One region of the Streptomyces sp. NPDC001796 genome, then DNA from elsewhere that is predicted to be linked to it. Evidence: riboswitches for the same ligand, from Rfam matches in the RefSeq annotation. Region 1 holds a riboswitch; each other region holds the start of a gene.
The links. A riboswitch is a leader RNA that binds a small molecule or an ion and turns the genes downstream of it on or off. The one in region 1 is predicted to bind thiamine pyrophosphate.
Positions count from the first base shown of each region.

Region 1 (7,334 bases):
GCCGTCAACCGTACGCCCGCCGGGCGGACCAGCAGGCTGCCGGGTCCCTGCGGGGAGCCTTCCGGGACCGGGAGCTTGCCCCACGGGGTGTCCGCTGCCTCGCCGGCGACGGTCGCCTCCACCACGTTGTCGAAACCGAGGAAACGCGCCACGAACTCGTTCGCGGGCCGCTGCCACACCTGAAGCGGCGTGCCCGACTGGGCGATCCGCCCGTCGCGCATCACCACGACCCGGTCGGCGAGCGCGAAGGCCTCGCCCTGGTCGTGGGTGACGGCGAGCACGGTGGTGCCCAAACGGCCGAACAGGTCGCGCAGTTCGATGACGAGTCGCTCGCGTAGCGACCGGTCGAGCTGGCCCAGCGGCTCGTCCAGCATCAGCAGCCGTGGCCTGGGCGCGAGGGCACGGGCGAGGGCGACCCGCTGCTGTTCGCCGCCGGACAGCTCCGACACCGCCCTGCGCGCGGCCCCCGGAAGCCCGACCAGGCCGAGCAACTCCGCCACCCGTGCCTCCCGTTCGGCCCGCGCGGTTTTGTGCATACGCAGCCCGAAGGCGACGTTCCCACCGACGTCCCGCTGCGGGAAGAGCTGGTGGTCCTGGAACATCAGGCCCACCCCGCGCCGGTGCGCGGGCACCCCGTCAAGGTCACGGCCGTCGAGGAACAGCCGCCCCGCGTCGAGGGGTTGCAGCCCGGCCACCGTTCGCAGCAGCGTCGACTTGCCGCTGCCGCTCGGCCCGAGCACGCACACGATCTCCTGCTCGGCGACCTCGAGGTCCACTCGGTCGAGCGCGGCCCACCCGTCGAAGCGCACGGTCGCGCCCTGCAGCGTGAGCATCGTCAGAACTCCCCCGTCCGATCGGTCCGCAGCCTCTCCAGGACGCCCAGCGCCACGGCGCACACCACCATCAGAATCGTCGACAGGGCCATCGCCTGCCCGTAGTTGAGGTCGCCGGGCCGGGCGAGCAGCCGCGCCACGGCCACCGGCAGCGTCGGGTTGTCGGGCCGCGCGATGAACACGGTCGCCCCGAACTCGCCCAGCGACACGGCGAACGCGAACCCGGCGGCGATCAGCAACGCCCGCCGTACGATCGGCAGATCGACCTCGCGCCACACCCGCCACGGCGACGCCCCGAGCACGGCGGCCGCCTCCCGCAGCCGTTCGTCCACGGCCCGCAGCACCGGCAGCATGGTGCGCACGACGAAGGGTGCGCCCACCAGCGCCTGCGCGAGCGGCACCAGGATCCAGGAGCCGCGCAGGTCCAGCGGCGGCTTGTCGAGCGCGATGAGGAAGCCGAAGCCGACGGTCACCGCGGACACGCCGAGCGGCAGCATCAGCAGCGCGTCGAAGCCCCGTACGAGCCGGCCGGCGTCCCTGCGGGCGAGGGCCGCGGCGGCGAGCGATCCGATCAGTACCGCGATGAGGGTGGCCGCGACGGCGTACTGGAGGGAGTTCACAATGGCGTCGACGGGCGGGACGAGGAAGGTGCTGTCATCGGTGCGGGTCAGTGCCTTGTAGTAGGCGAACCCGGGCGCGTCGAGCGAGCGCTGGACGAGGACGGCGAGCGGCAGGACGAGCAGGAGGGCGATGGTCGCGAGGACCGCGCCGAGCAGCGCCCACTGTGCGGTCCCGCGCGGCCTGCGCGCCGTGCGCGACGGGTCGACCAGCTTCAGCGCGCTCTCCCGGCGGCGCACCGTCCAGGAGTGCACCCCGAGGATCGCGCACACCGCGGCGAACTGGACGATCGTCAGCACGGCGGCGGTGGACAGGTCGAAGATCTCCGAGGTCTGCCGGTAGATCTCCACCTCGAGAGTGGAGAAGGTGGGGCCGCCGAGGATCTGCACCACGCCGAAGGAGGTGAAGGTGAACAGGAACACCATCAGCGCGGCGGCGGCCACCGCCGGCGCGAGCGCGGGCAGCGTCACCGTCCGCCAGGCCGTGAGCCGGGAGGCGCCGAGCACGCGCGCGGCCTCCTCCTGGCGGGGGTCGAGCTGCGCCCACAGTCCGCCGACCGTGCGGACGACGACGGCGTAGTTGAAGAAGACGTGGGCGAGCAGGATGGCCCACACGGTGGTGTCGAGCCGTACGCCCCACAGGTCGTCGAGGAGTCCGCCACGCCCTACCAGCGCCAGGAATGCGGTGCCGACGACCACCGTGGGCAGCACGAACGGGACGGTGACGACGGCGCGCAGCAGCTGCCTGCCCGGGAAGTCGTAGCGCGCGAAGACATACGCGCCGGGCAGCGCGATCAGCAGGGTGAGGGCGGTCGAGGCCAGCGCCTGCCAGGTCGTGAACCACAGCACGTGCCGGATGTCCGGCTGCGCGAGCACATCCACGACGCGCCCGAACCGCCACACCCCGTCCGCCTTCAGACCGCGTGCGACGATCGCGGCGACGGGGTAGGCGAAGAAGACCGCGAAGAACGCGACGGGCAGGGCCATCAGCCCCAGCCGCGTCGCGTCACCCCGCCTGCGTGGGGTCACTTCAGTACGAGCGACGTCCACGACTTGACCCACTGGTCACGGTTGGCGGCGATCTTCGTGGGGGCCATGGTCTCGGGGTCCTTGGCCGCGGGCCCGTACTCGGTGAACTCCGCGGGCACCTTCGCTCCCCCGACCACCGGGTAGACGAACATGTTGAGCGGCATGTCCTCCTGGAACCTCCTGCTGATCAGGAAGTCGAGGAACGCCTTGCCGCCCTTGGTGTTGTGCGCGTTGCTCAGCAGACCGGCGAACTCGATCTGGCGGAAGCAGGTGCCGGTGGCGACACCGGTCGGCGCGGTCTTGGGCCGGGGGTCGGCGTAGACGACCTCGGCGGGCGGCGAGGAGGCGTAGGAGACGACGAGCGGCCGGTCGCCCTTGGCCTTCTTTCCGCCGGCGGAGCCGGAGAACTCCTCGTTGTAGGCCTGCTCCCAGCCGTCGACCACCTTCACGCCGTTGGCCTTGAGCTTCTTCCAGTAGTCCGGCCACCCCCCGTCGCCGTACTTCGCGGCGGTGCCCAGCAGGAAGCCGAGGCCGGGTGAGGAGGTGGCGGCGTTCTCGGTGACGAGGAGGTTCTTGTACTCGGGCTTGACGAGGTCGTCGAAGGAGGCCGGCGGGGTCAGCTTGTGGTCGGCGAAGTACTTCTTGTCGTAGTTGACGCAGATGTCGCCGTAGTCGATGGGTGTGACCCGGTGCTTGTCCCCGTCCAGCCGGTACGGGGCACCGACCTGGTCGAGGCCCTTGGCCTCGTACGGCTGGAAAAGGCCGTTGTCCAGCGCCCTGGACAGCAGGGTGTTGTCGACGCCGAAGAAGACGTCGCCCTGCGGGTTGTCCTTGGTGAGGATCGCCTTGTTGACGGCCTGGCCCGCGTCGCCGTCCTTGAGGACCTTGACGGTGTAGCCGGACTCCTTCTCGAACGCCGCGATGACGCTCTTCGAGGCGGCCCACGAGTCGTGGCTGACGAGGGTCACGGTCTTGGAGTCGCCGCTGCCGTTCCCACTTCCGGAACCGGACGACCCGCACGCGGACAGCGTGACCATGCCCAGCCCGACGGCCACGGCCGCCCACTGCTTACCGGTGATGCTCAACTGGATTCCTCCTGGGGGTGACCAGGAAGAGACGCGGCCCTGCCCCGGACCTCCGAGGGTCCGGGGGCAGGGCGCAACAGCTCGAGTGAAGACCGAACTCCCTACCCAGAATGACCTGGGCGAGGTTCAGAGGGTCTGCGGTCGCTACCGCACTCTCAGCGCTGTGGCGCTCCCCTGTCGGAATATGAAGATGTACGTACTGACGGACCAGCCCTCAGACTACCGCTCGGTGGCGGCGAGCTGACCGCACGCCCCGTCGATCTCCTGACCCCGGGTGTCCCGGATCGTCACCGGCACACCGTGGGCGGCGATCGCCTCGACGAACGCCTTCTCGTCCTCGGGGCGGGAGGCGGTCCACTTGGAGCCGGGCGTCGGGTTCAGCGGGATCAGGTTGACGTGCACGGGCTTGCCCTTGAGCAGCCGGCCCAGCAGATCACCGCGCCAGGCCTGGTCGTTGATGTCCCGGATGAGGGCGTACTCGATGGACAGCCGGCGTCCGGACTTCTCGACGTAGTCGAACCCGGCGTCGAGGACCTCGCGCACCTTCCACCGCGTGTTGACGGGGACGAGGGTGTCGCGCAGCTCGTCGTCCGGGGCGTGCAGGGAGATGGCGAGACGGCACTTGAAGCCCTCGTCGGCGAACCGGTGGATGGCCGGCACCAGTCCCACGGTGGAGACGGTGATGCCGCGCTGCGAGAGGCCGAGCCCGTCCGGCGCGGGATCGGTGAGGGCCCGGATCGCACCCACGACGCGCTTGTAGTTGGCGAGGGGCTCGCCCATGCCCATGAAGACGATGTTGGACAGCCGCGCCGGGCCGCCGGGAATCTCGCCGTCGCGCAGCGCCCGCATGCCGTCCACGATCTGGTGCACGATCTCGGCGGTCGACAGGTTGCGGTCCAGGCCCGCCTGGCCGGTGGCGCAGAACGGGCAGTTCATGCCGCAACCCGCCTGCGAGCTGATGCACATGGTGACCCGGTCGGGGTAGCGCATCAGCACGGACTCGACGAGCGTGCCGTCGAACAGCCGCCACAGCGTCTTACGGGTGGTGCCCTGGTCCGTCGCCAGATGCCGGACGACCGTCATCAGCTCCGGGAGCAGCGCCTCCCGGAGCTTGCCACGGGAGGGCGCGGGAATGTCGGTCCACTGCTCCGGGTCGTGCGCGAACCGCGCGAAGTAGTGCTGCGAGAGCTGCTTGGCGCGGAACGGCTTCTCGCCGACCGCGACGACCGCCTCCTTGCGCTCGGCGGGCGAGAGATCAGCGAGATGCCGCGGCGGCGTCTTGGCTCCGCGCGGCGCGACGAAAGTGAGTTCTCCGGGCTTGGGCATGGTCCTCCCAGTGTCTCAGATCCACTGGAATGGCCCGCGGCCGAGGATTCACCGGGCCGCGAAGTCCGGTTCGGTCCCCCGTCGGCGCAGCCCGCGTGCTCCGTCAGGCGGTGGCGGTGGCGCGGATGGCCGCGATGTCGAACTGGAGGCGGACCTTCTCGCTCACCATGGCGCCGCCCTCGGCCAGCCTGGCGTTGTAGGTCAGGCCCCAGTCGGAACGGTTGATCGTGGTGGTGCCGTCGAAACCGACGCGCTCGTAACCGAACGGGTCCGTCACATGGCCGATGTAGGTGAGTTCCAGGTCGACGGGACGGGTGGTGTCCTTGATGGTGAGGTCACCTGTCATGCGGTAGACGTCCTCGCCCACGAGGCGCACAGCGGTGCTGGTGAAGATCATCCGTGGATAGGTCGCGGAGTCCAGGAAGTCGCGGCCGACCAGGTGCGCGTCGCGCTGCTCGACACCGGTGTCGACGCTGGCGGTGAACAGCGCTATGTCGGCACGGGAGCGGGCCGGGTCGCGGCCGTCGAAGTAGAGGCGGCTGTCGTACTGCGTGAAGGCGCCGCGCACCGTCGTCACCATGGCGTGCCGCACGGAGAACCCGATCCTGCTGTGCGCGGGGTCGATCATCCACTCGCCGGTGAGCGCCTGCAGAGCGGGATCAGGCAGAACGCCGACACCGCTGTGCGCCGGGGCGGCGGGCCTCGACGGGGCACCGGGGGCCACGGCTGCGGCGGGAGCCGTCGCGCGTCGGAGTGGAGAGCTGCGGCCGAAAAGATTCATGAAGCATGTAGTTATGTCAGGGCGACCGCGCCCGCAAGGCCTGGTCAGAAAACCCGACCCTTCATCGGCAGACCTTCACAGGTGAGCGCATCTGCCGGGTGTCGACGCGGCAGAGGGGCCCACCGCCACCTTGTGGACGACGAGCCCCTCGGCGAGGACAGCGCAGGTCAGGCCGACCCGACGAAGATCACCATCAGCAGCCACACCACCGGCGCCGTCGGCAGCAAGGAGTCGAGGCGGTCCATGATGCCCCCGTGGCCCGGCAGCAGCGTGCCCATGTCCTTGATGCCGAGGTCTCGTTTGATCATGGACTCGCCCAGGTCGCCGAGGGTGGCGCTGGCCGCGACCGCGAGCCCCAGCAGCAGGCCCTGCCACCAGGCACCGCCGTCGATCAGGAACTGCATGCACAGGGCGCCCGCGCCCATCGCGAAGGTGACCGCTCCCATGAGACCCTCTCGGGTCTTGCCGGGACTGATGCGCGGGGCCAGCTTGTGCCGGCCGAAGCGCCAGCCGATCGCGTACGCGCCCGTGTCACTGACGACCGTCAGGAGCAGGAAGGTCAGCACGCGCTGCGGGCCGTCGTCGGCGGTGAGCATCATGGCGACGAACGTGGCCAGGAACGGCACGTAGAAGGCTGCGAAGACGCCTGCCGTGACGTCCCGGAGGTAGCCGTCCGGCGGTTCCGTCATACGCCACACCAGGGCCGCGAGCGCGGTCAGCGCCATCGCCACCCAGGCTCCCTCGGCGCCCCGCACATACCCGGCGACGACCATCGCCGCGCCGCCGACCGCGAGCGGTACCAGCGGCGCCTTGATGCCCTTGCGTTCCTCCAGGCGCTTCGTCAACTCCCACAGGCCCACCACGACGGCGACCGCTATGACGCCGACGAACACGGCCTTGACGATGAACAACGAGGCGACGATCACGACGCCGAGCCCGACGCCGACCCCTATGGCCGCGCCCAGGTCACGGCCCGCACTCTTCTTCTGCGGTGCGGGTGCCGGCTGCGGGGCGTCGGGCATCGGTTCCGTATTCTGCGGCGCCGCCCACGGGGACGGCACCTGCGGCGTCTCGTCGCGGAACAAGGGGCCGCGTCGACGGGCGGCGACCCCCCGGTCGTCATCCTGGTCTCCGCCGGGCGCGGGTACCTCGGGCACGATGGGCATGGGGCGAGTCTGCTGGGCGTCATGCGCATCGTACGCGGGACCCGCCGGGCCGACGCCCTGGCCAGGCCCCTGTTCGGTGGGCCCCCAGTACCCGGCCTGTGGCGGCGTCCCCCAGGAAGAGTCGTTCATCAGACCTCGAGCAGCTCCGCTTCCTTGTGCTTGAGCAGCTCGTCCACCTGTGCGACGTACTTCGCGGTGGTGTCGTCGAGCTCCTTCTCCGCACGGCGGCCCTCGTCCTCGCCGACCTCGCCGTCCTTGACGAGCTTGTCGATGGCGTCCTTCGCCTTGCGGCGCACGGAGCGGATCGAGACCTTGGCGTCCTCGCCCTTGCCCTTGGCGACCTTGATGTACTCGCGGCGCCGCTCCTCGGTGAGCTCGGGGAACACCACACGGATGATGTTGCCGTCATTGCTCGGGTTGACGCCCAGGTCGGAGTCGCGGATCGCCTGCTCGATGTTGCGCAGCGCGCTCTTGTCGAACGGCGTCACCACGGCCAT
Region 1 covers NZ_JBIAUC010000014.1:44,126-51,459, reverse strand. Annotated here, with positions in the region: gene ACFYZE_RS25345 (ABC transporter ATP-binding protein) at 1-833, opposite strand, end outside; gene ACFYZE_RS25340 (ABC transporter permease) at 836-2,500, opposite strand; gene ACFYZE_RS25335 (thiamine ABC transporter substrate binding subunit) at 2,476-3,516, opposite strand; TPP riboswitch at 3,645-3,750, opposite strand; gene rlmN (23S rRNA (adenine(2503)-C(2))-methyltransferase RlmN) at 3,784-4,890, opposite strand; gene ACFYZE_RS25325 (YceI family protein) at 4,994-5,671, opposite strand; gene ACFYZE_RS25320 (phosphatidate cytidylyltransferase) at 5,839-6,966, opposite strand; gene frr (ribosome recycling factor) at 6,966-7,334, opposite strand, start outside.

Region 2 (7,334 bases), on a different contig from region 1:
CGCGCAGGGTGCAGCCGGCGACGTACTCCATGGCGAGGTAGACGTACGACCCGTCGGCACCCTGATCGAAAGCCTGAACGACGTTCGGATGATCGAGACGGGCGACCGACTTCGCCTCGCGTATGAAGCGCTCGACGAACGAGCCGTCCGCCGCGAGCGTCGGGTGCATCACCTTCAGCGCGAGCACACGGTCCAGGCGGGTGTCCAGGGCCCGGTAGACCGTGGCCATCCCGCCGACCGCGATCCGTGCGTCGACGCGATAGCGGCCGTCGAGCACCTGCCCGACGAGAGGGTCCTGAAGGGTCGTATCCACGCTGGTGAGTCTACGAGGGCGCACTGTCACCCACCGTCCGCTGCGGGGATACCGGGGCCCTACTGCAGCCGACCTGTGACGCGGCCTCCTCCGGTCCGCTCAGAAGGCCGGCAGCTCCGGGTCCAGCCGCGCGACGCCCTCCATCGGCGACGACGCCTCCGCGAAGTGCCGGCGCGGGATACGGCCCGCCCGGCGGGCGAGCCGGCCGGCCTCCACCGCGTGCCGCATGGCCTCCGCCATCAGGACCGGCTCCTGCGCCCGGGTCACCGCCGAGGCGAGCATCACACCCGCGCACCCCAGCTCCATCGCCAGCGCCACGTCCGACGCCGTGCCCGCGCCCGCGTCCAGGATGACCGGCACGCGCGCGTGCTCCACGATCAGCTGGAAGTTGTGGGGGTTGCGGATGCCGAGCCCGGATCCGATCGGGGAGCCGAGCGGCATGATCGCGGCGCAGCCGACGTCCTCCAGCTTGCGGGCGAGAACGGGGTCGTCGTTCGTGTACGGCAGCACGGTGAAGCCGTCGTCCACCAGCGTCTCGGCCGCCTCCAGCAGTTCGACCGGGTCCGGCAGCAGGGTCCGCTCGTCGGCGATGACCTCCAGCTTGACCAGATCCGTGCCGAGGGCCTCGCGCGCGAGGCGGGCGGTGAGCACGGCCTCGCCCGCGGTGAAGCAGCCCGCGGTGTTCGGCAGCACCCGGATGCCCAGCTTGTCGAGCACGGACAGGACCGAGCCGTGCACCGAGGCGTCGACGCGCCGCATCGCGACCGTCGTCAGCTCCGTGCCGGACGCCACCAGCGCCCGCTCCAGCACATCCAGGCTCGGGGCACCCCCCGTGCCCATGATCAGCCGGGACGAGTAGGTGGTCCCACCGAGGACGAAGGGATCGTCAGCCATGGGTCAGCCTCCTTGGACGGCGGTGAGGACCTCGACGCGGTCTCCCTCGCTGAGGGACGTCGACGCCCACTGCGCGCGCGGGACGACGGTTTCGTTGACGGCGGCGGCCACGCCCGAGGGGGCGGCGGTCAGGCTCCGCACCACCGCGTCGAGCGCGACACCGGGGGTGACCTCGCGGGTCTCCCCGTTGACCGAGATGTTCATACGGGCTGCTCCGTGAGTGCGGCGGCGGTGAAACGCCGGGGCGTGAAGGGGCGGGCCTCCTCGGGAAGCTCACCGGTGGTCAGCACGTGCGCCATGACGTCACCGGTGACCGGGGTGAGCAGGACACCGTTGCGGTAGTGGCCGGTGGCCAGCAGCAGGCCGTCCAGCCCGGTGGGGCCGAGCAGCGGCGCGTTGTCCGGCGAGCCCGGGCGCAGACCCGCCCGCGTCTCGGTGAGCGGCAGCTCGGTGATCCCGGGCACCAGCTCGTGCGCGTCCCGCAGCAGCTCGTACACCCCGCCCGCGGTGACCGTGGTGTCCCAGCCAAGCTCCTCGCTGGTCGCGCCGACCACCAGCTCGCCGTTCTCACGCGGCACGAGGTAGATCGCGCCACCGCGGACGACGGCGCGCACCGTACGGCTCAGGAACGGCGCGTACCGCGCGGGCACGGTCAGCCGCAGCACCTGACCCTTCACGGGGCGTACGGGCGGCAGGACGTCGTCCGGGACGCCCGCGAGCCGCCCGCTGAGGCTGCCCGCGGCGAGGACGACCTGCCCGGCGGCGAGCTCGGTGCCGTCGGCGGTCCGTACCCCGCAGGCCCGCTCCCGCACCACCGTGAGCCGCTCGGCCCACACCCGGTGGAAGACCACCCCGGCGCGTTCACAGGCCGTCACCAGGGCCGCGGCGAGGCGGCGGGGGTCGATCTGGTGGTCGCCGTCGACCCTGAGCCCCCCGCGCACGCCCGGCGCGAGCATCGGCTCCAGACGGCGGCACTCCCGCCCGCTCAGCCACTCCGACTCCAGCCCCGAGCGCTGCTGCAGGGCGTGCAGTTCGCGCAGCTCGGCGCGGTCGTCGGCGTCGAGCGCCACGGCGAGCGTGCCGCAGCGGCGGTAGCCCAGGTCCCGGCCGGTGGCCTCGGTCAGTTCTGCGGCGAAGTCCGGGTAGCGGCGCGCGGAGGCGAGATTCAGGGCGAGCAGCGTCTGCTCGCCGTGGTGCAGCTCGGTGACGGCGGCCAGCATCCCGGCGGCCACCTGCGCGGCTCCGCCGCCCGGCTCCGGATCCACCACGGCGGTGGCGAACCCCCGCTGCGCCGCCCGCCAGGCGGTCACCAGACCGATGATCCCGCCCCCGATGACGAGGACGTCCGACACGGTCGACGGATCGCTCGATGTCGACGGTTCGTCCGGTGTACGCGACATGGGCGTCCAGCCCCTCCCTTCGCCGGCATGACCCGGATCAGGTTCGTACGGTCGGAGGCCGTCCCAGCCTCCCTCTCAGCCCGGTGCGCCCGGGCTCCCGCGAGTGCTTACGGTGGCAACCCTAGCCCGTGCCGTTCGGCTCGGTAAGACAGCCTCCCGCCCGGCCCGGGGGCTGTGCAGGACGTCACTCAGCACGCCCCCTGACTGACAATTCGTCAGTTGTCTATGGTGATCAGGTGAGCGAGCAGACGCAGGCACGGGGTGGTACGGCGCGGCGCGTCGTCGTCGTGGGCGCGGGCATGGCCGGGGTGCAGACCGCGGTCGCCCTGCGGGAACAGGGCTTCACCGGCGGCGTGACGCTGATCGGCGCGGAGCCGCACCAGCCGTACGACAGGCCGCCGCTGTCCAAGGCCGTGCTGCTCGGCAAGGCCGAGGGCTCCGCCTTCGACGTCGACTTCGAGGCGCTGGACATTGGGCTCGAACTGGGTCGCGAAGCGACCGGCCTGCGCCCCGGGGACCACGAGCTGGACACCGAGCGGGGCCCCGTCCCGTACGACGTCCTGGTCATCGCGACCGGGGCGGAGCCGATCCGGCTGCCGGGCGCGGAGGGCGTCCCCGGGGTGCATCTGCTGCGCACCCTGGACGACGCCGAGCGGCTGCGGCCGGTGCTCGCCCGTCAGCACGACATCGTGGTCGTCGGCGCCGGCTGGATCGGCGCCGAGTTCGCCACCGCCGCGCGCGAGGCGGGCTGCGCGGTGACCGTGGTGGAGGCCGCGGACCGGCCGCTCGCGGGGGCGCTGCCCGCGGAGGTGGCGGTGCCGATGACGGCCTGGTACGCGGACAGCGGTGCCGAGCTGCGCACACAAGCGCGCGTGGACCGCATCGAGCCGGGCGCGGTCGTGCTGGACGACGGCTCCCGGGTGCCGGCCGGGGCGGTGGTGGTGGGCATCGGAGCCCGGCCCGCCACCGCCTGGCTCGCCGGGTCCGGGATCGAGCTGGGCGTGCACGGCGAGGTGCTGGCCGACGACCATCTGCGCACCTCGGTGCCGGACGTGTACGCGGTCGGTGACTGCGCGTCCTTCCCGTCGGGCCGCTACGAGGAGCGCCTGCTCGTCCACCACTGGGACAACGCCCTCCAGGGTCCGCGCACGGTGGCCGCGAACATCATCGGCCAGACACCGGTGGCGTACGACCCGGTGCCGTATTTCTGGTCGGAGCAGTTCGGCCGGTTCGTCCAGTACGTGGGCCACCACGCGTCCGCCGACACGACGGTGTGGCGCGGCGATCCCGAGGGCGCGGCCTGGACGGTCTGCTGGCTGCGCGAGGGCCGCCTGGTGGCCCTGCTGGCCGTGGGCCGCCCCCGGGACCTGGCGCAGGGCCGCCGCCTGATCGAGTCGGGCACCCCCATGGACCCCGCACTGCTGTCGGACCCGTCCCGCCCGCTCAAGGAGGCCACGGCGTAGGGCGCAACCACCCTCTCCGCCTAACCCCGCCGGAGGCGCTCCGCTTCCGACTGTCAGTGCGGGATGGCACGCTTGATCCCGTGACCGAGATTGACGCAAAGATCGATGCTCTCGTCCCCGCCTGGCTCACCCTGCCCGACATCGCCGAAGCCCTCGGCGTGGAGGTGACCCGCGTGCGGCAGCTGGTCAAGGAGGGCCAGCTCATCGCCGTCCGCCGAGGCGAGAACAAGGCGCTGCACGTCCCCGCCGCCTTCATCGACGGGGACAAGGTGGTCAAGGGCCTGTCAGGCACCCTGACCCTGCTGCGGGACGACGGCTTCACGGTCGAAGAGATGATCGAGTGGCTCTTCACCCCCGACCCGACTCTGCCCGGCACCCCCGCGCAGGCTCTCAGCGAGAATCGCGGCACGGAGGTGAAGCGCCGCGCACAGGCGCTCGCCGTCTGATCGATCCGGCCTGATCGGACCGGACCCGACCGGAGCTGACCCGATCGGACCTGTTCCGGTCCGATCAGGCCGACACACAAGAAAAACCGTCCGAGGTACGGGCCGCGGGCCAGGGACACGCCCCGCCCCGGCCGACCGCGCCCCGCCGCGGCCCGTACGCCACCGACAACGGGGGGAACACCACCGTGCCCGACACCACCCGCACCGCCCGGCTCGCCGACGCCCGCGTCTATCTGTGCACGGACGCACGCAAGCGCCAGGGCGACCTCGCCGAGTTCCTCGACGCGGTCCTCGCCGGCGGCGTCGACATCGTGCAGCTGCGCGAGAAGGGCATGGAGGCCGCCGAGGAGCTGGAGCACCTCCAGGTCTTCGCCGAGGCCTGTGCCCGCCACGGCAAGCTCCTCGCGGTGAACGACCGCGCGGACGTCGCCCACGCCGCCCGCTCCGACGTCCTGCACCTCGGCCAGGGCGACCTCCCCGTCCCCGCGGCCCGCGCCGTCCTCGGCGACGACATCCTCATAGGCCGCTCCACCCACTCCGAGGCGGAGGCCGAGGCCGCCGCCGTCCAGGAGGGTGTGGACTACTTCTGCACCGGCCCCTGCTGGCCCACCCCCACCAAACCCGGCCGCCCCGCCCCGGGCCTCGGCCTGGTCCGTCACACCGCCGCGCTCGGCACCGGCCGCCCCTGGTTCGCCATCGGCGGCATCGACCTCGGCAACCTGGATCAGGTCCTCGAGGCCGGCGCCCGCCGCGTGGTGGTCGTCCGCGCGATCACGGAGGCGGACGACCCGGGCGCGGCGGCGGCCGAGTTCGCCAAGCGGCTGCGCGCCGCGTAGGAGCGCCCGGAGGCCGGTACTGCCCCGCGGTGTCCGATGGGTGGACAACAAGTCGACAATTCGGGCAAATCCCAGGCGTCCGGTTGGGGGACCGCCGAGCCCTGGCTAACCTGCGACTATGGCCCTCGGAACCGCATCCACGAGGACAGATCGCGCACGGACCGTGCGCGACATCCTCGCCACCGGCAAGACGACGTACTCCTTCGAGTTCTCGGCGCCGAAGACCCCCAAGGGCCAGCGGAACCTGTGGAGCGCGCTCCGAAGGGTCGAGGCGGTCGCCCCCGACTTCGTCTCCGTCACGTACGGCGCCGGCGGTTCCACCCGTGCGGGCACGGTCAAGGAGACCGAGCAGATCGTCGCCGACACGACGCTCACCCCGGTCGCCCACCTCACCGCGGTCAACCACTCCGTCGCCGAGCTGCGCAACATCATCGGCCAGTACGCCGACGCCGGGATCCGCAACATGCTCGCGGTGCGCGGCGACCCGCCCGGCGACCCCATGGGCGAGTGGGTGCCGCACCCCAGGGGCGTGACCTACGCGGCCGAACTCGTCCGGCTCATCAAGGAGTCGGGCGACTTCTGCGTGGGCGTCGCCGCCTTCCCGGAGATGCACCCGCGCTCCAGCGACTGGGACACCGACGTCGCACGCTTCGTCGACAAGTGCCGGGCCGGCGCCGACTACGCGATCACGCAGATGTTCTTCCAGCCGGAGTCGTACCTGCGCCTGCGCGACCGGGTCGTCGCGGCCGGCTGCGACACCCCCGTCATCCCCGAGGTCATGCCCGTGACCAGCGTGCGGATGCTGGAGCGGCTGCCCCAGCTCAGCAACGCCGCCCTCCCCGACGGTCTGAAAGAGCGGATCCTCGCGGCGAAGGACGATCCGGCGGCGGTACGCTCGATCGGCATCGACTTCGCCACGGAGTTCTGCGCGAGGCTGCTGGCCGAGGGGGTCCCCGGACTGCACTTCATTACACTCAACAACTCCACGGCGACGCTGGAGATCTACGAGAACCTGGGCCTGCACCACCCGCAGCGGGCCTAGACCGCCGCACCCGTATACGACACACTGCGTAGCGGCCACTGGGAGAGGGGCGTACATGGGCTGGACGGTCCTCTACATCGCGTTCGGCATCGTCGCGCTGTGGCTGCTCGGTGAGGTGCTGCTGCAGTACAAGGCACGCCTGCGCTGGCGGCTGCTCGCGTTCGCCGGATTCCTCGGCGTCGTGTTCGGCGTGCTCATCCAATCCGTCGTGGTCATCGGCCTGGGCGCCGCCGCCTTCGCGGTCGGGCAGACCTACGTCACCCTGTCGTTCCGCCGCGGGTTCGCGGCCGGCTGGGCCGTCGGCAACCGCCCGCGCGAGGGCGCGGGCACCGGAAGCAAGCGCCGCCGGGCAGAGAAGGCCCGTCAGGAGGAGGCGGCGGAGGACACCGACGTCGAGCCGACGGCCGCGACGACGACGATGCCCGCCGGAACGTACCGCCAGGACGACGCGTACGACGACCACGACGACGTCTTCTCCCGCCCGGGGACCACCCCGCCCGCGCAGACCGCGGCCGAGGCCACCGCCGTGTACGAGCCGCAGCCCCTGCCCGAGGACACCGGGTCCTACGGTGTCTACACGGATGCCACCTACACCCCCGTCGACCAGCCCCAGGAGCAGCAGGCCTACGCCTACGACGGCTACTCCGGATACGGCCAGCAGCAGCACTACGGCTACGAGGGCGGCCAGCAGCAGTACGGCGGATACTCCGACCCGTACCAGGGCACGGGGACCTACGGCGGCGGCTCGTACGACACCACGTACGGCGGCCAGCAGCAGTACGGACAGCAGGCCTACGGCCAGGACCAGTACGCCACCGGCACCTACGGCGAGACCCCGCCCGGCGGTGTCTGGGTGCCCCAGCAGCGCACCACTGATGACGCGCTCGGCGGTGAACTCCCGCCCGAGCAGCCGTACCCCTACCAGGACAACGGCACCGCG
Region 2 covers NZ_JBIAUC010000001.1:620,061-627,394, forward strand. Annotated here, with positions in the region: gene pknB (Stk1 family PASTA domain-containing Ser/Thr kinase) at 1-313, opposite strand, end outside; gene ACFYZE_RS02760 (thiazole synthase) at 413-1,207, opposite strand; gene thiS (sulfur carrier protein ThiS) at 1,211-1,411, opposite strand; gene thiO (glycine oxidase ThiO) at 1,408-2,607, opposite strand; TPP riboswitch at 2,605-2,718, opposite strand; gene ACFYZE_RS02775 (NAD(P)/FAD-dependent oxidoreductase) at 2,844-4,070, shown strand; gene ACFYZE_RS02780 (Rv2175c family DNA-binding protein) at 4,151-4,516, shown strand; gene thiE (thiamine phosphate synthase) at 4,702-5,352, shown strand; gene metF (methylenetetrahydrofolate reductase [NAD(P)H]) at 5,471-6,394, shown strand; gene ACFYZE_RS02795 (hypothetical protein) at 6,450-7,334, shown strand, end outside.
Region 2: linked by a shared signal. The riboswitch ahead of thiO (glycine oxidase ThiO) and the one ahead of ACFYZE_RS25335 (thiamine ABC transporter substrate binding subunit) in region 1 are both predicted to bind thiamine pyrophosphate.

Region 3 (7,334 bases), on a different contig from region 1:
CCGGCAGGACGAGGTGTACTTCGTCGTCAGCGGACGCGCCTCGATCACCGTCGGCATGGAGACGACCCAGGTCGGGCGCGGCAGCGTCGTCTACGTGCCCGCCGGAGTCCCCCACAAGTTCCACCACATCACCGAGGACCTGAGGGTGCTGGTGGTGTTCTCTCCGCCCGAGAGCTGAGGCGCGTCTAGGGGTTCCCTCAGGGGAGGAATCAGGGGAGGACAAGGGACGCGAGACGCCCGGCGCTCCCCTCGGCGGCCCTAGCATCGAGGGCAGGACATCGAGGAACCGCAAGCGCCGTCGCCGGACGGGACGCGGGCCCGAAGACGCACACAGACACCGAGAGACAAGGACAAGGGCGATGCGAGAGATCTTCGCGGGTTTGCCGTGGTGGGTGAAGTGGATCGCGGTGCCGGTCATCGCCCTGGTCGTCTTCGGCGGCGTGATCGCGTCCGTCATCGGCTTCGTGATCGGGCTGCTCTTCAAGGTGCTGCTCTTCGTCGCGCTGGTCGGCGGACTCATCTACGTCGTACGGAAGTTCATGTCGAGCTCCACATCCCGCGGAGACTGGTGAGCCGTCCGCGGCGCGCCAAGACGAAGGACGCTCCACGGGGAGGCGCTCTTGGGGGGCGGGGGCTCAGCGGTAACAGGGAACAGGACGTTCCCTCGGGGGAGGGAAGTTTTCCCGGCGGCGCCGTCGGATCCCGGTGACGGACCGTTAAAGTCCGGAACTCGCGCGCGGCAGCCCCCGCGCGCTGCGCACCCCCCTCTCGTGTCCCCGCACGGGAGGCCGCCCTCGCGCTCCGGGAGTGATCTTTGGCCACGGTTGGTACCGCATCCGCAGACTCAACCGCTCCGCCCGCACAGCGACGGACTTCACCGGCGGAGGCACACCCCCGACTCCCACCCGCACAAACGACCTCCACCACCCTCATCGGATCCGTACAGCGCGCGATGCGTCTGCTCGAGGCCGTCGCAGGACGCCCGTACGGAGCCACCGCCAAACAACTGGCCCGCGAGGTCGGCCTGGCGCTCCCCACGGCCTACCACCTGCTGCGCACCCTGACTCACGAGGGCTATCTGCGCCGCGAGAAGGGCCTGTTCTTCCTCGGTGAGGCGGCCGAGCGGCTGAGCGCCCGCGCAGCCCAGCAGAAACGTCGCAGCATGGTGGACGACGCGCTCGCACAATGGCGTGATTCCATCGGTGTCCCCGTCTACTACGCGGTCTATCGCGAGGGCGAGATCGACGTCCTGGGCGTCGCCGACACCCCCGGCAACCCGGCGGTGGAGGAGTGGGCCGACTTCCGGGAGACCGGGTACGCCCATGCGATCGGCCAGTGCCTGCTGTCCCAGCTCGACGACGAGGCCCGCCGAGACCACCTCGACCGCTACCCCGTTCGGGCGATCACGCCGTACACCGTCCATGACGAGCGCGTGTTCCTCCGGCGACTGGAGCGCCTGCAGCGCACGGAACCCGTGATCGAGCGTCAGGAGTACGCGCTCGGGACCGTCTGTGCCGCGATTCCCCTGACCGTGGGGTCGACGGCCGCCACGATGGCGATCTCCCTGCCGTCCTGTGAGGCCGATCGGCTGCTGCCGACGGCACGCCGGCTTCAGGAGGAGATCGGACGGATGCTCGGGACATTCGCCCTCTCTATCAGCATCTGAAAACTCACTCCTTGTGATCTGCCATGTACGTTCAGCAAACTTCCAGCAGGTGTCAGGGGATGTTTCCTGGCCAGTCCACGGCTACTGACGGGGTAGACGATGCGCGAGTCGGTACAGGCAGAGGTGATGATGAGCTTTCTCGTCTCGGAGGAGCTCTCGTTCCGCATTCCGGTGGAACTGTGTTACGAGACCTGTGATCCCTATGCCGTGCGGCTGACCTTCCACTTGCCCGGGGACGCTCCTGTGACCTGGGCGTTCGGGCGCGAGCTGCTGGTCGACGGAGTGGGCCGGCCATGCGGCGACGGAGATGTGCACATCGCGCCCGCCGAGCCGGACACCTTCGGCGATGTGCTGATCCGGCTCCAGGTGGGTGCAGACCGGGCGCTGTTCCGGTCCGGGGCGGTGCCGCTGGTCGCGTTCCTGGACCGTACGGACAAGCTGGTGCCGCTCGGTCAGGAGGGGTCCCTCGCCGACTTCGACGCGCATCTCGACGAGGCGCTGGACCGGATCCTGGCCGAGGAGCAGAGCGCGGGCTGAGGCCACGCTTCGGTGCCGTAACGGTTCCTCGGGGAGCCGTGCGGGGCGCGGTGGGTGCCGTAACGCTTCTGCGGTGCCTCCCCGCGGTTCGGGCGCCTCAGTGCCTGCGGCGCCGCCCGCGCCCACCGCGGGCCGGTGCGGCGGCCGGAGCGGCGGCCGGAACGGCGGACCGGCCGGAGCCGTCGGAGCGGTCGGCGGAGACCACCAGGGCGGCCAGTGCCGTGGTCACCGGCACCGAGGCGACCAGGCCGATCGAACCGACGAGCGTGCGCACGATCTCCTCCGCGACCAGCTCGCTGTCGGCAACGGTGACCACGCTGCTCTGCGCGATCGAGAACAGCAGCAACAGCGGCAGAGCGGCACCCGCGTACGCCAGGACGAGTGTGTTGACGACCGACGCGATGTGGTCGCGGCCGATGCGGATTCCCGCGCGGTACAGACCACGCCAGCCCATCGACGGGTTCGCTTCGTGGAGTTCCCAGACCGCCGAGGTCTGCGTCACCGTCACATCGTCGAGGACGCCGAGGGAGCCGATGATGACGCCGGCCAGCAGCAGGCCGCTCATGTCGATACCCGGGTACAGGCCGTGGATCAGGCCGGTGTTGTCGTCGGTGTTGCCGGTCAGCGCGGCCCAGCCGATGAACAGGGAGCCCAGCACACCGATCAGGGACAGGGAGATGAGCGTGCCGAGCACCGCCACCGAGGTGCGTGCCGAGAGGCCGTGGCACATGTAGAGGGCGATCAGCATGATGGCGCTGGACCCGACCACGGCCACGAGCAGGGGGTTCGAGCCCTGCAGGATCGCCGGCAGGATGAACAGGCTCAGCACCAGGAAGCTGACGGCCAGCGCGATGAGCGCCATCACACCGCGCATCCGGCCGACGACCACCACGGCGATGGCGAAGATGCCGGCCAGCAACGCCATGGGGACCTTGCGGTTCACATCCGCCACTGAGTACTGCAGGTCCCTGGGGGCGGACGGTTCGTACGCGACCACGACCTTCTCGCCCTGATGCAACTGCCGTGACTGGTCCGGCTGGACGATCTCCGTGAACGTCCGGCCCTGGTCCTTGCCCGTGTCGACGCGCACGGTCGCCTTCTTGCAGGTGCCGGTCGACTGCTGCTGGGCCGAGGAGCCCTCGGCCGTGGAAGTGTCACCGGTCGGGGTGTCACCCGAGGCGTTCACGGACTTGCAGTCCACCTCCACCACCCTGGTGACCGTGGCCTGCTGGGTCTGCCGGTCGAATCCCACGCCGGTGCGCTTGTGTGACGGCACTCCGCCGGGCCACAGCACGACCAGACCGACGACCACGGCTGCCGTGAAGGGAATGAGGATCGCGGCGATGACCCTGCGCAGGTGCAGCGACACGGGCGCCGCCGAGCCATGGCTGTGGCTGTGGCTGTGGCTGTGCGAGTGACCGTGCCCGCCGCGTGTTCCCTGCCCGTGCCCGCCGCTCGGTCCATGGCCATGTGCGTCACCCGGGCCGTGGCCGTGGGGCGGGTCGGGCGGTGGGTACGGGGGCGGATGCTGTGTCGTGGTCACCGAGGCATCATCGCAAGAAGGCGTGAGGCCCACTGTTCAGCTCGCGCAAAGAGACGCTAGCGTGGGGGGACCTTTGCACACGCGGGAGCTCGGAGCACCGGGCTGAGAGGGCGCTGACCTCCGTAGACGCGATGTTTCACGTGGAACATCGGCGGACGGAAACCGCTGCGTCGACCGCTGAACCTGTTACCGGGTAATGCCGGCGTAGGGAGTAGGTCTCATGACCAACAAGGACGTACGCACGCCTGCCTCCGTTCAGGGCGAACAGTCGCAGGAGGCTGGACAGTCCATCGGCTGGCACAAGGCGTACATCGAGGGCTCACGCCCCGACCTGCGGGTGCCGGTCCGTCGGGTGCACCTCACCAACGGGCAGTCGGTCACGCTGTACGACACCTCCGGCCCGTACACCGATCCACTGGTCCAGACCGACGTCCGCAGGGGCTTGCCCCCATTGCGGGAGAACTGGATCACCGCCCGCGGCGACACCGAGGAGTACGCGGGCCGTCCCGTCCGCCCCGAGGACGACGGCATCAAGCACACGTCGCCGCGGGGCGGACTGCGCAACCTCGACGCGGTGTTCCCGGGGCGCCCGCGTCAGCCTCGCCGCGGCCGCGACGGCAAAGCGGTGACGCAACTGGCGTACGCACGCCGTGGGGAGATCACGCCCGAGATGGAGTTCGTCGCCCTCCGGGAGAACGTGTCCCCGGAAGTGGTGCGCGAGGAGATCGCGGCAGGCCGTGCGGTCCTCCCGGCCAACGTCAACCACCCCGAGATCGAGCCGATGATCATCGGTAAGCGGTTCCTGGTGAAGGTCAACGCCAACATCGGCAACTCCGCCGTCACCTCGTCCATCGAGGAGGAGGTCGAGAAGATGACCTGGGCGACCCGCTGGGGCGCCGACACGGTCATGGATCTGTCTACCGGCCGCAACATCCACACCACGCGCGAGTGGGTGCTGCGCAACTCCCCCGTGCCGATCGGCACGGTGCCGCTCTATCAGGCCCTCGAGAAGGTCGACGGGAAGGCCGAGGAACTGACCTGGGAGATCTACAAGGACACGGTCATCGAGCAGGCCGAGCAGGGCGTGGACTACATGACGGTGCACGCGGGGGTGCGTCTGCCGTACGTACCGCTGACCGCGAACCGCAAGACCGGCATCGTCTCGCGTGGCGGCTCGATCATGGCGGCGTGGTGCCTCGCCCACCACAAGGAGTCGTTCCTGTACGAACACTTCGAAGAACTGTGCGAAATCCTCGCGGCCTACGACGTCACGTACTCGCTGGGCGACGGCCTCAGGCCCGGCTCCATCGCGGACGCCAACGACGAGGCACAGTTCGCGGAACTGCGCACGCTCGGGGAACTCGGCCGGATCGCCAGGCGTTTCAACGTACAGACCATGATCGAGGGCCCGGGACACGTCCCGATGCACAAGATCAAGGAGAACATCGACCTTCAGCAGGAGATCTGCGATGAAGCTCCGTTCTACACGCTCGGGCCGCTGACGACGGACATCGCGCCGGCGTACGACCACATCACCTCGGGCATCGGCGCCGCGATGATCGCCTGGTGGGGCACGGCCATGCTCTGCTACGTCACCCCCAAGGAGCACTTGGGCCTGCCCAACCGCGACGATGTCAAGACCGGTGTGATCACCTACAAGATCGCTGCCCATGCGGCCGACCTCGCCAAGGGCCATCCGGGTGCGCAGGCGTGGGACGACGCTCTGTCCGACGCGCGCTTCGAGTTCCGCTGGGAGGACCAGTTCAATCTGGCCCTCGACCCGGACACGGCCCGTGCCTTCCACGACGAGACCCTTCCGGCGGAGCCGGCCAAGACCGCGCACTTCTGCTCGATGTGCGGTCCGAAGTTCTGCTCGATGAAGATCTCCCAGGACATCCGCCGTGAGCACGGCGGCAACCGCGAGGAGATCGAGGAGGGCATGGCACAGAAGTCGAGGGAGTTCGCCGAGGCGGGAAACCGGGTGTACCTGCCGATCGCCGACTGATCTGGCAGTGCCCGCCGACGTCCCGTCATGCGGTGCCCACCGGCCTGCGTCGTCGCTGCGCGGGCCGGAGGGGCCGACTGACGCGGAGTGACCACGACATGGGCCCGCGCCTTTCGTGAGCGGGCCGGACGTCGGTGGGTCGGCCGGGGGCGGGGCCACTCCGGGGATGGTCCGGAGGTGGGCGCCCCCGCCTTGCGCACCTCGGTGGCGACCGGTCGCCGGCCGGGCCGGTCACTCCGGCGTGTGCTCCGGCCCGCCGAAGTCCGGGCTGGTGAAGTCGGGGCTGGTGAAGCTGGGGCGCGTACCGGCGGCCGGACCGCTGTCGGGGCTGCTGAACCCCGGACGGTCGTAGCCGAGGTGCGGGATGCGGCCGGCGGTCGCCTCCGGTGCCTTCCGGGTCATCGCGGCCGTGCCCGGGTCGCTGAGCGCCTCACGGAGGAACGGCAGGATGCCGCGCTCCAGCAGTGCCTCGTGCCAGGCATCCCTGGCCCGGGACACCTCCGTCGTCAACGTGCCCGACGCGTCCGCCCCTTGTGCCGAGGAGCTGTTGCGCAGGGCGGTGAGCAGCAGGCCGATCGCGGCGACCAGGATCGACGCCGCGGTCACCGCGCCGAAGACCCACCCGGTCGTCAGGAGCGTCCGGGCGAACGCCTGATCGGGATTGACCATCTTGAGGATGTACCCCACGAGCAGGAAGATCGCCGCTGCCGCACCCGCGAGGAAGGGGGCGAGGACCGCGATGACGGCACCGGTCCCGGCGCTCGCGGCGGCCTCTCCCACGGTGGCCGCGAGCCCCAGGGCGTCCAGGTCCGCCTCCGGGGAACCGGGGGTGCCGTCCTGGACGATCGGGGTGGACGGCGCCGGCCGGCGCAGTTCCTCGCGGACCATCACGTAGTGCTGGTACTCGGTGGCCGCCGCCGCGGTGATGAGGGCGGTGGCGTTCAGCGCCATGGTGCGCAACTGTTCGGGGTTCAGCCGCTGACCCACAGCGGACAGATCCGGGCGGTGTGGTGCGGAGCGCAGCGCCTCATCGAGGATCCGCTCGTAGTCCTGGCGGTCCTCGCTCAGCAGGTGCTGCGGAACGCTGTTCATGTGCATCCCCCGATGCTCCGTAGGGCTTGTGGCTCGGCATGCTGACGAGCCGTCGGGCAGAAACGGAGGGGAGCCTGCTACGGATAAGCCGATGGTAGAGCGGCGACGGCGCGCGGTGACAGGGGGTTTCCGGAAAATGGCCCCGGCCTGCGCTCCTGTGCGCGGTCCTCCGTCGGGGGATGTTTGTCCGGGGAACGCTCAGATATCCAAGGGAAGTTGCTGGACCAGCAGCTTTCCGGCCATGGTCACCCCGCCGTCCATCGCGATCGCCAGTCCGTCCGCGTAGACGTGCGGCCCCTCGACCACGGGGCCCGTGCCGTCCTCGCCGTCCTCCGAGCCGACTTCTCCGAGCAGGTAGGGAATGGGGCTGTGGCCGTGGACGATGCGCCTGCCGCCGTAGGTGTCCAGCAGGGACCGTACGGCGTCGGCGCCGCCCTCGTCACGGAAGGAGAAGCGCTTGGTGAACTTGCGGAAGAGGTCCCACACCTCGT
Region 3 covers NZ_JBIAUC010000002.1:527,011-534,344, forward strand. Annotated here, with positions in the region: gene ACFYZE_RS05905 (cupin domain-containing protein) at 1-178, shown strand, start outside; gene ACFYZE_RS05910 (DUF5326 family protein) at 360-572, shown strand; gene ACFYZE_RS05915 (IclR family transcriptional regulator) at 815-1,666, shown strand; gene ACFYZE_RS05920 (SsgA family sporulation/cell division regulator) at 1,766-2,203, shown strand; gene ACFYZE_RS05925 (YibE/F family protein) at 2,301-3,746, opposite strand; TPP riboswitch at 3,818-3,974, shown strand; gene thiC (phosphomethylpyrimidine synthase ThiC) at 3,967-5,751, shown strand; gene ACFYZE_RS05935 (hypothetical protein) at 5,983-6,849, opposite strand; gene ACFYZE_RS05940 (metallophosphoesterase) at 7,042-7,334, opposite strand, start outside.
Region 3: linked by a shared signal. The riboswitch ahead of thiC (phosphomethylpyrimidine synthase ThiC) and the one ahead of ACFYZE_RS25335 (thiamine ABC transporter substrate binding subunit) in region 1 are both predicted to bind thiamine pyrophosphate.

Region 4 (7,334 bases), on a different contig from region 1:
CGCCAGATCTTCGCGACGGCCCCCAGGTCGATCTTCCAGCCGAACTCCCTGGCCGCGTCCAGGATCATCTTCCAGCCCTGGTCGTAGGCGATCAGCTTGGAGGCGTACAGGGCCTGCTCCACCTGCGCGGTGAAGCGCTCGGCCTCGTACGGGGTCAGGTCCCAGTTCGTCCCGCCGGGCAGCCCCCGGTACGCGGCGCGCAGCGCGGACTGGCCGGAGGCGGCGCGGGCGAAGGTGGCCTGGGCGATCGCGGTCACCGGGGAGCCCAGTTCCAGCGCGGTCTGCACGGTCCAGCGCCCGGTGCCCTTCTGCCCGGCCGCGTCGGCGACGACGTCCACGAACGGCCTGCCGGTCGCCGCGTCCACATGGGACAGCACCTCCGCCGTGATCCCGATCAGATACGAGTCCAGGCGCCCCTTGTTCCACTGGCGGAAGATCTCCGCGATCGCGGCGGGGGAGAAGCCGGCCACCTGGCGCAGCAGGTCGTAGGCCTCGCCGATCAGCTGCATGTCGGCGTACTCGATGCCGTTGTGGACCATCTTGACGAAGTGCCCGGCGCCGTCGATGCCGACATGGGTCGCGCACGGTTCGCCGTCCACCTTGGCGCTGATCTTCTCGAACATCGGGCCGAGTGCGGCGTACGACTCCGGTGAGCCGCCGGGCATGATGCTCGGCCCGTTGAGCGCCCCCTCCTCGCCGCCGGAGACGCCCACGCCGACGAAGTGGATGCCACGCTCGCGCAGCGCCCGCTCACGGCGCCGGGTGTCGGCGAAGTGCGCGTTGCCCCCGTCGATGATCATGTCGCCGGGTTCCAGGAGCGGGGCGAACTCCTCGATCACGGCATCGGTCGCCGCCCCCGCCTGCACCATGATCATCAGGCGGCGGGGTCGCTCCAGCGCCGCCACGAACTCCTCGGGCGTCTCCGCGGCCACGAACGTGCCCTCGTGCCCGAAGTCCTCGATCAGCGCCTTGGTCCTGGCCGGGGTGCGGTTGTGCACGGCGACGGTGTAGCCGTTGCGCGCGAAGTTCCGGGCCAGGTTGCGGCCCATCACCGCGAGCCCGGTGACGCCGATCTGCGCGGTCGCCTGCATGCTGTGCTCCTTGGGTCCGGATCCGGCGCGCCCGCGTGTCGGACGGGCGCGACGGATGTCGCTCGGTGCGGCTCGTACCGCTGTACCGATCAGGTACGGACGGCGGGGCGGGAGTTGCTCACCGCCGGGGAGCCGTAGCGTGCGGGAACCGGAGCCGGGTCAGGTCCCGACGACGTGGAGGGAGGCCCACAGCGCCACCACCGCGCCCGCCAGCGCGGTCGGCACGGCGATCGCGCCGAGGCGCGTGAACTCCTTGAGGTCGACGCCGTGCTCGTGCTGGTGGACGATCCGGCGCCACAGCAGCGTGGCCAGGGAACCGGCGTAGGTGAGGTTGGGGCCGATGTTCACGCCGAGCAGAACGGCGAGCACCGCTCCGGGACCGGACGGGGCGGCCAGCGGCAGCAGCACCAGGACCGCCGGCAGGTTGTTGATCAGGTTGGCCAGCACGGCCGCCAGGGCCGCGACCCCGAGCAGCGCGGGCAGACCGGTGCCACCGGGGATCACCTGACCGAGAGCGCTCGCGAGGCCGTTGTCGACGACCGCGCGCACCACGACGCCCAGCGCCAGCACGAACGCCAGGAAGGACGGCGCCGCCGCGCGCACCACCGTCAGCGGGGTGGCCCGGCGCCGGAGGAGCCCGCGCACGGCCAGCACCAGCGCCCCGGCCGCCGCCGACCACGCCGGGTCGATGCCCAACGCGGAGGCCACCACGAACCCCGCCAGCGTGCAGGCGACCGTCACCAGCGCGAACAGCGGCAGCTTCGGCGGCTCGCCGTGGTCCTCGTCGGTGGCTCCCGCGTCCAGGTCGTGGCGGAAGAAACGCCGGAAGACGGTGTACTCGGCGGCCACCGCCACCAGCCACGGCAGAGCCATCAGCGCGGCGAAACGGGTGAAGCTCAGCCCGGCCGCGCCGAACGCGAGCAGATTGGTGAGATTGGAGACCGGCAGCAGCAGCGAGGCGGTGTTCGACAGATGGGTGCAGGCGTACAGATGCGGCTTCGGGCGGGCGCCCATGCGGGCCGCGGTGGCGAACACGACGGGGGTGAGCAGCACGACGGTGGCGTCCAGGCTGAGCACCGCGGTGATCACCGAGGCGAGCGCGAACACCGCGGTCAGCAGCCGCCCGGGACGACCCGCCGCCCAGCGCGCCATCCACGCGCCGCAGGCCTGGAACAGCCCCTCGACGTCACAGAAGTGGGCCAGCACCAGCACGGCCGCCAGGAAGCCGACCACCGGGCCCAGGCGCTCGGCCTCGGCCCGCGCGTGATCCAGGGAGATGGCGCCGGTCAGGATGGCGATCCCGGCGGCCGGAACCGCCCAGACGGCCTCCGGCAGTTTGAAGGGACGCACCACCGCGCCGGCCAGGACGGCGACGAGGAGCACGACGGAGAGAGCCTCGGCGAGCGGGGTGTTCAGGGTTCGGTCCTTCCGCGAAAGGATCGGCGGTGCCCGTCCATCACACCAGATCCGTCTGTGACGCCTTTCCCCGAGGCACCCTCATGACGGCGGGTTCCCTTCCCCGGCCACCGTCACGTGCCCGCACGCAGCCTCCAGCCGTGGTCCACCGGTCCGATGCCGGCGCCGAGCGCGAAGCCCGCGGCGATCGCCTCCGTGACGTACGCCTTGGCCTGCCGCACCGCCTCCGGCACCGTGAGGCCCCGCGCGAGACCGACCGCGACGGCCGAGGCGAGGGTGCAGCCCGTGCCGTGGGTGTGGCGGTTGTCGTGGCGCGGAGCGCGCAGCCAGTGCTCCTGCCGGCCGTCCGTGAGCAGGTCGGCGGCCTCGCCGGGCAGATGCCCGCCCTTCACGAGCACCCACCGGGGCCCGTACGACAGCAGGCGGTCGGCCGCGCGGCGCATGCCCGCCTCGTCGGTCACCGTGAGGCCGGTCAGCTCCGCGACCTCGTCCAGGTTCGGCGTGGTCACCGTGGCGAGCGGCAGCAGCCTGGTCCGTACCGCGTCCAGGGCGTCGTCGGCGAGCAGCCGGTCGCCGTGTTTGGAGACGCTCACCGGGTCCACCACGACCGGTGCCGGAACGTCCGTGAGCAGGTCGGCCACCGCCGTGACCAGCGCGGGCGAGGCGAGCATGCCCGTCTTGACCGCCTGTACGCCGATGTCGTCGACGACACTGCGGTACTGGGCGCGCACCGCCTCCACGGGCAGCTCCCACGCCCCCTGCACTCCCACGGAGTTCTGCGCCGTGACCGCGGTGATCACGCTCATCCCGTGGGCGCCGAGCGCCAGCATGGTCTTCAGGTCGGCCTGGATCCCGGCGCCGCCGCCGGAGTCGGAGCCGGCGATGGTCAGGACGCGGGGCGGCGCGGTCATGCGCGGCCCTCCTCTCGGACGCGCACGCGAATCTCCTCTCGGACGCGCAGCGGGGCATACAGCGCGAGGGCCACCAGGAACGCCACGTAGTACGAGACGTCGGCGCCGTGCAGCGCGTGGGCGGCCGGACCCACGTACAGGCCGGTGTCCATGAACGGCACCGCCGCGGCGAAGGCGCCGACGAACGCCAGCAGCGGCGGCCACACCGAGCGCGGCCGCGCGGTCCCGGCGGCGAGGTCGACCGCGGTGCCGCGCCGTGCGAGCCAGTCGACGACCACGATGGCCACGAACCCCGGGATCCAGTAGCTCACGAACAACAGCACGTTCTGGAAGCGGGCGGTGGTGTTCGCCGCGTGCATCCACAGCACCAGCGGGAAGCCCAGCACCACCGCGAGGGCGGCCGCCACCGGACGCGGCAGGCGCACCCCGACGGTCTGCAGCGCCAAGGAGCCGCTGTAGTCGTTCATCGCGTTGCTGGCGAGCGCCGCGAGCGCGACGGCCAGCAGTCCGAAGGCGCCGGCCGCGCCCCCGCCCAGTACATGGTCCACGCCCGCGGCCGTCTGGTCGGTCAGGACCGAGGCGCCCCACAGCCCGAGGACCTGCACGGCGACGAAGGACACCACGAGGCCGAGCAGCGTGCACCAGAACATCCGGGGGCGTGACGTGCCGCGCGGCAGATAGCGGCTGAAGTCGCTGGCGTACGGCGCCCAGGACAGCGAAAGGCTGAGCGCGATGGTGCTGGTCAGCACGAAGGCGCCCGCCCGGTCCGCGCCGTGCGCGGTGCCCGTCCAGGCGGGGTGCACGCTGCCCGCCATGCGCAGGGCGATCAGCGCGAAGGCGGCCGCCAGCACGAACGTCATGACGAGCTGCAGCCGGTGGATCGCCTCGTATCCGAGGACCCCGAGGGCCCCTTGCGCCAGCATCACCACAAGGACGCCCAGCCAGAACGGCCAGCCGGCGAGCCGCGCCAGCGCATCACCGCCGAACAGCCCGATCAGCGCGTCCCAGGCGATCGAGGACAGCCACTGCAGCACCCCGGGCAGCACCACCGCTCGCCCGAACGCCAGCCGGGCGAGCGGCAGCTGGCCGGCTCCGGTACGGCTGCCCCAGGTGCTCAGATAGGCGGTGGGCACCGCGCCCAGCACCGTGCCGAGGACGGCGGCGGCGAGCGCGGTGGTGAAGTCCAGGCCGAGCGCGATGCCGATGGTCCCGGTGAACACGCCGGTCATGGTCAGATTGGGGGCGAACCACACGGTGAACAGCCGGCCTGCCCCGCCGTAACGATTCGTCTCGGGGACCGGCTCGATGCCGTGACCCTCGACCCTGAGGTCGCCGGGAGCGGTGGGCATCCGCCCGTCGAAGACGGTGCTCCGGCCGCCTGTGGGCAGCCCGTCCGAGACATGCGCCGATGGCATGAAAGACATCCCTCCGCCAGTACGAACTGGTTCAGGTTCGACGGGTGTGATCTCAGCCCCCAGAGGGGGCACCCCGTGTCCGGTACGGCGGCAAGACTAACCCGGGGACGGGAATCAGCCATACGCGAGGGCCGCTGCCAGGTCGGTCGGCGGCCCTCGACGAGTCGCCGTGGCGCGTCAGCGCCGGGTGTAGATGAAGCCGATCTTGTCGACCTCGCCGCCGGAACGCCCGTGGAACCCGGCGATCTGCCAGCCGGAGGGCGCCGTACGGGTCACGCAGTCGGAGGTCGTGGTGCCGCCCGCCAGGCTGCGGCCGAGGTTGGTCGTGAACTTCGCGGAGAAGATCCTCGTGTGGCCGTCGTACCGGCCCTCGCAGAGCTGCACGCTCGTCACGTACTCGCCGCTGCCCAGCGTCAGCGAGGACGCGGTACCGCCCGTGCCGCCGTGGGCGAGCGTGGTGCCGCCTGCCAGCGTCACGCCGACCTGGTCGACACGGGAGCCGCTGCGCAGCGAGATGCCGGTCGCCCGGGCGCCGGCCGGGACGCTGTCGAGGTCGTTGTAGTAGTCGCCGTGCGGCCCGCCGAACTGGTCGCCGAGCTGGAAGGCGGAGTTGCGCGTCCAGCTGAACGCCGCGGTGATCGGGTCGTGGTCGGAGAGCATCTTGCCGTCGTCGGTGAGGAACTTGGCGTGCTCGTTGTTGTACGCCGTGGCGCCCAGCGAGACCAGCTTGCTGCCCCGGTAGAGGATCTTGTCGACGACCTCGCAGCTGTTGGTGACCGCGTTCTCGTCGCAGAGCAGCGGGTCGCTGCCCTTGGCGGGCGGGGTGCCGCCGCGCACCAGCTTGACCCAGGCGTCGGTGAGGCCGTTCGCGGCGGCGAACTCGGCGATCGTGTCGCCGGAACGCGTGTAACGGGTGTTGGTGTCGCCCATGACGACGACGGCGTTGCCCGCGGAGTGGGTCTTGATGAAGTCCGTCAGCTGCTTGAGGTTGTCCGCCCGTGCGGTGAGGTCGCCGTCGTTCGTCCCGGCGTTGGTGTGCAGGTTGTAGAAGTCGACGTAGACGCCCTCGGCCAGGCGTTCCCGCATGAACGTGAAGCCCTTGGGGGTGAGGCAGTCGCCCGAGTCGTACTGGCAGGAGTTCCAGTGGACGCGCTCGAAGTCGTCGGTGTCGTACGGGATTCCGGACAGCGTGTTGAGTCCGCTGCCGACGCCGGCGCCGCCGCTGGTGGGCGTGCGGTACGGGTGGGAGTCCGCGGCGTACAGGTACGCGTGGTAGTTGAAGTCCTCCTGGACCTGGACGATGTCGTACGGGCCGAGGCGTGAGCCGATCGTCGTGGTGCTCGACTGGCGCGGTGTCGGGGCGCTGGAGATGCCTTCGGGGAGACCGGCGACGTTGTAGCTGAGCACGTTGAACGTGCCCGAGTCGGCCGCCGCGGCGGTGGGCGCGGTGACCGTGAGTCCGCCGACCGCGGCGGTGGCCGCCGCGAGGGCGGCGAGGAGTCTGCGCATGGGGAACGGCTCCTGGGGGTGACGGAAGGGAGTGTTGCGCGCATGTCAAAAAGTAGCGGGCGGGCCTGTGAGGGAATGCGCTTTCTCCGCTTCCGCTGAAGATTTCACCTGCCGGTCGCCGCGGTGTCGGTGACGCCGAGGCCCCGCTGTCCGGTGCGGGAAGGCCCGCGGCGGGCCCTGCCGGGGCAACTCGTCCTGCGCCCGCTGGGCGGCCACCCCGAGCCCGCCCTCACGCCGCGTGCTCCCGCACCTCCTCCGCCAGCTTCTTGTCGATTGCGGCGCGCACCAACGCCGCCGCGAGCACCGCCGGTTCGGTGTCCTTCGCCAGCTTCACCAGCTTCTCCGGGTCCTTCGGCAGCCCCAGCCGCTCTGCCCCCGACAGTGCCTTCGCGTCCAGGTAGGGAGCCACCTCGGGCCACACGCGCTGCACCTCGCGCAGAAAGATGTCCGCGCCGGCCGGTCCGATCCCCGGGATCTCCTGCAACAGCCGGCGCAGGGCGGAGACGTCGCCGTCGGCCTCCTTCCGCATCCGCCGCAGGTCTCCGCCCCAACGATCCGTCAGCAACCCGGCACCGTCGCCCAGTTGGGCCGCCGTCCGCTCGTCGTAACGCCGGTAGCCGCCCCGCCCCAGCGCGTCCACCCGCTCCTGCCAGTCCGCCTCAGCCATGCGGCGGGGGTCCTTCAGGCCCGCCTCCTCGAGCGCCCGCACCGTGGCCAGGGCGATCGAGGAGCGGATGCGGGCGCTGAGCAGCAGGGCCATCAGCAGTAGCCGGTACAGCGGCTGCGGGGCGTCCCTGAGCCGGATCCCCGCCTCCTCGGCGTAGGTCTGCCCGTGCTCGGCGACGAGTTCCCCGATCAGCCCGGCGGCTCTGTCGTCCCGGCCCACGGCGGCCTCACCTCGACGCCTTGAGCGGGTCGTGCCCCAGCGTCATGAGCCGGTGGCGCCGCTGCTCGTCCTCGGCCTCCGGCTCGTTCTCCACATCCACCTCGGA
Region 4 covers NZ_JBIAUC010000003.1:341,030-348,363, forward strand. Annotated here, with positions in the region: gene gndA (NADP-dependent phosphogluconate dehydrogenase) at 1-1,091, opposite strand, end outside; gene ACFYZE_RS08240 (arsenic transporter) at 1,251-2,507, opposite strand; gene thiD (bifunctional hydroxymethylpyrimidine kinase/phosphomethylpyrimidine kinase) at 2,621-3,418, opposite strand; gene ACFYZE_RS08250 (purine-cytosine permease family protein) at 3,415-4,833, opposite strand; TPP riboswitch at 4,825-4,919, opposite strand; gene ACFYZE_RS08255 (jacalin-like lectin) at 5,011-6,342, opposite strand; gene ACFYZE_RS08260 (endonuclease) at 6,572-7,228, opposite strand; gene ACFYZE_RS08265 (DUF3140 domain-containing protein) at 7,236-7,334, opposite strand, start outside.
Region 4: linked by a shared signal. The riboswitch ahead of ACFYZE_RS08250 (purine-cytosine permease family protein) and the one ahead of ACFYZE_RS25335 (thiamine ABC transporter substrate binding subunit) in region 1 are both predicted to bind thiamine pyrophosphate.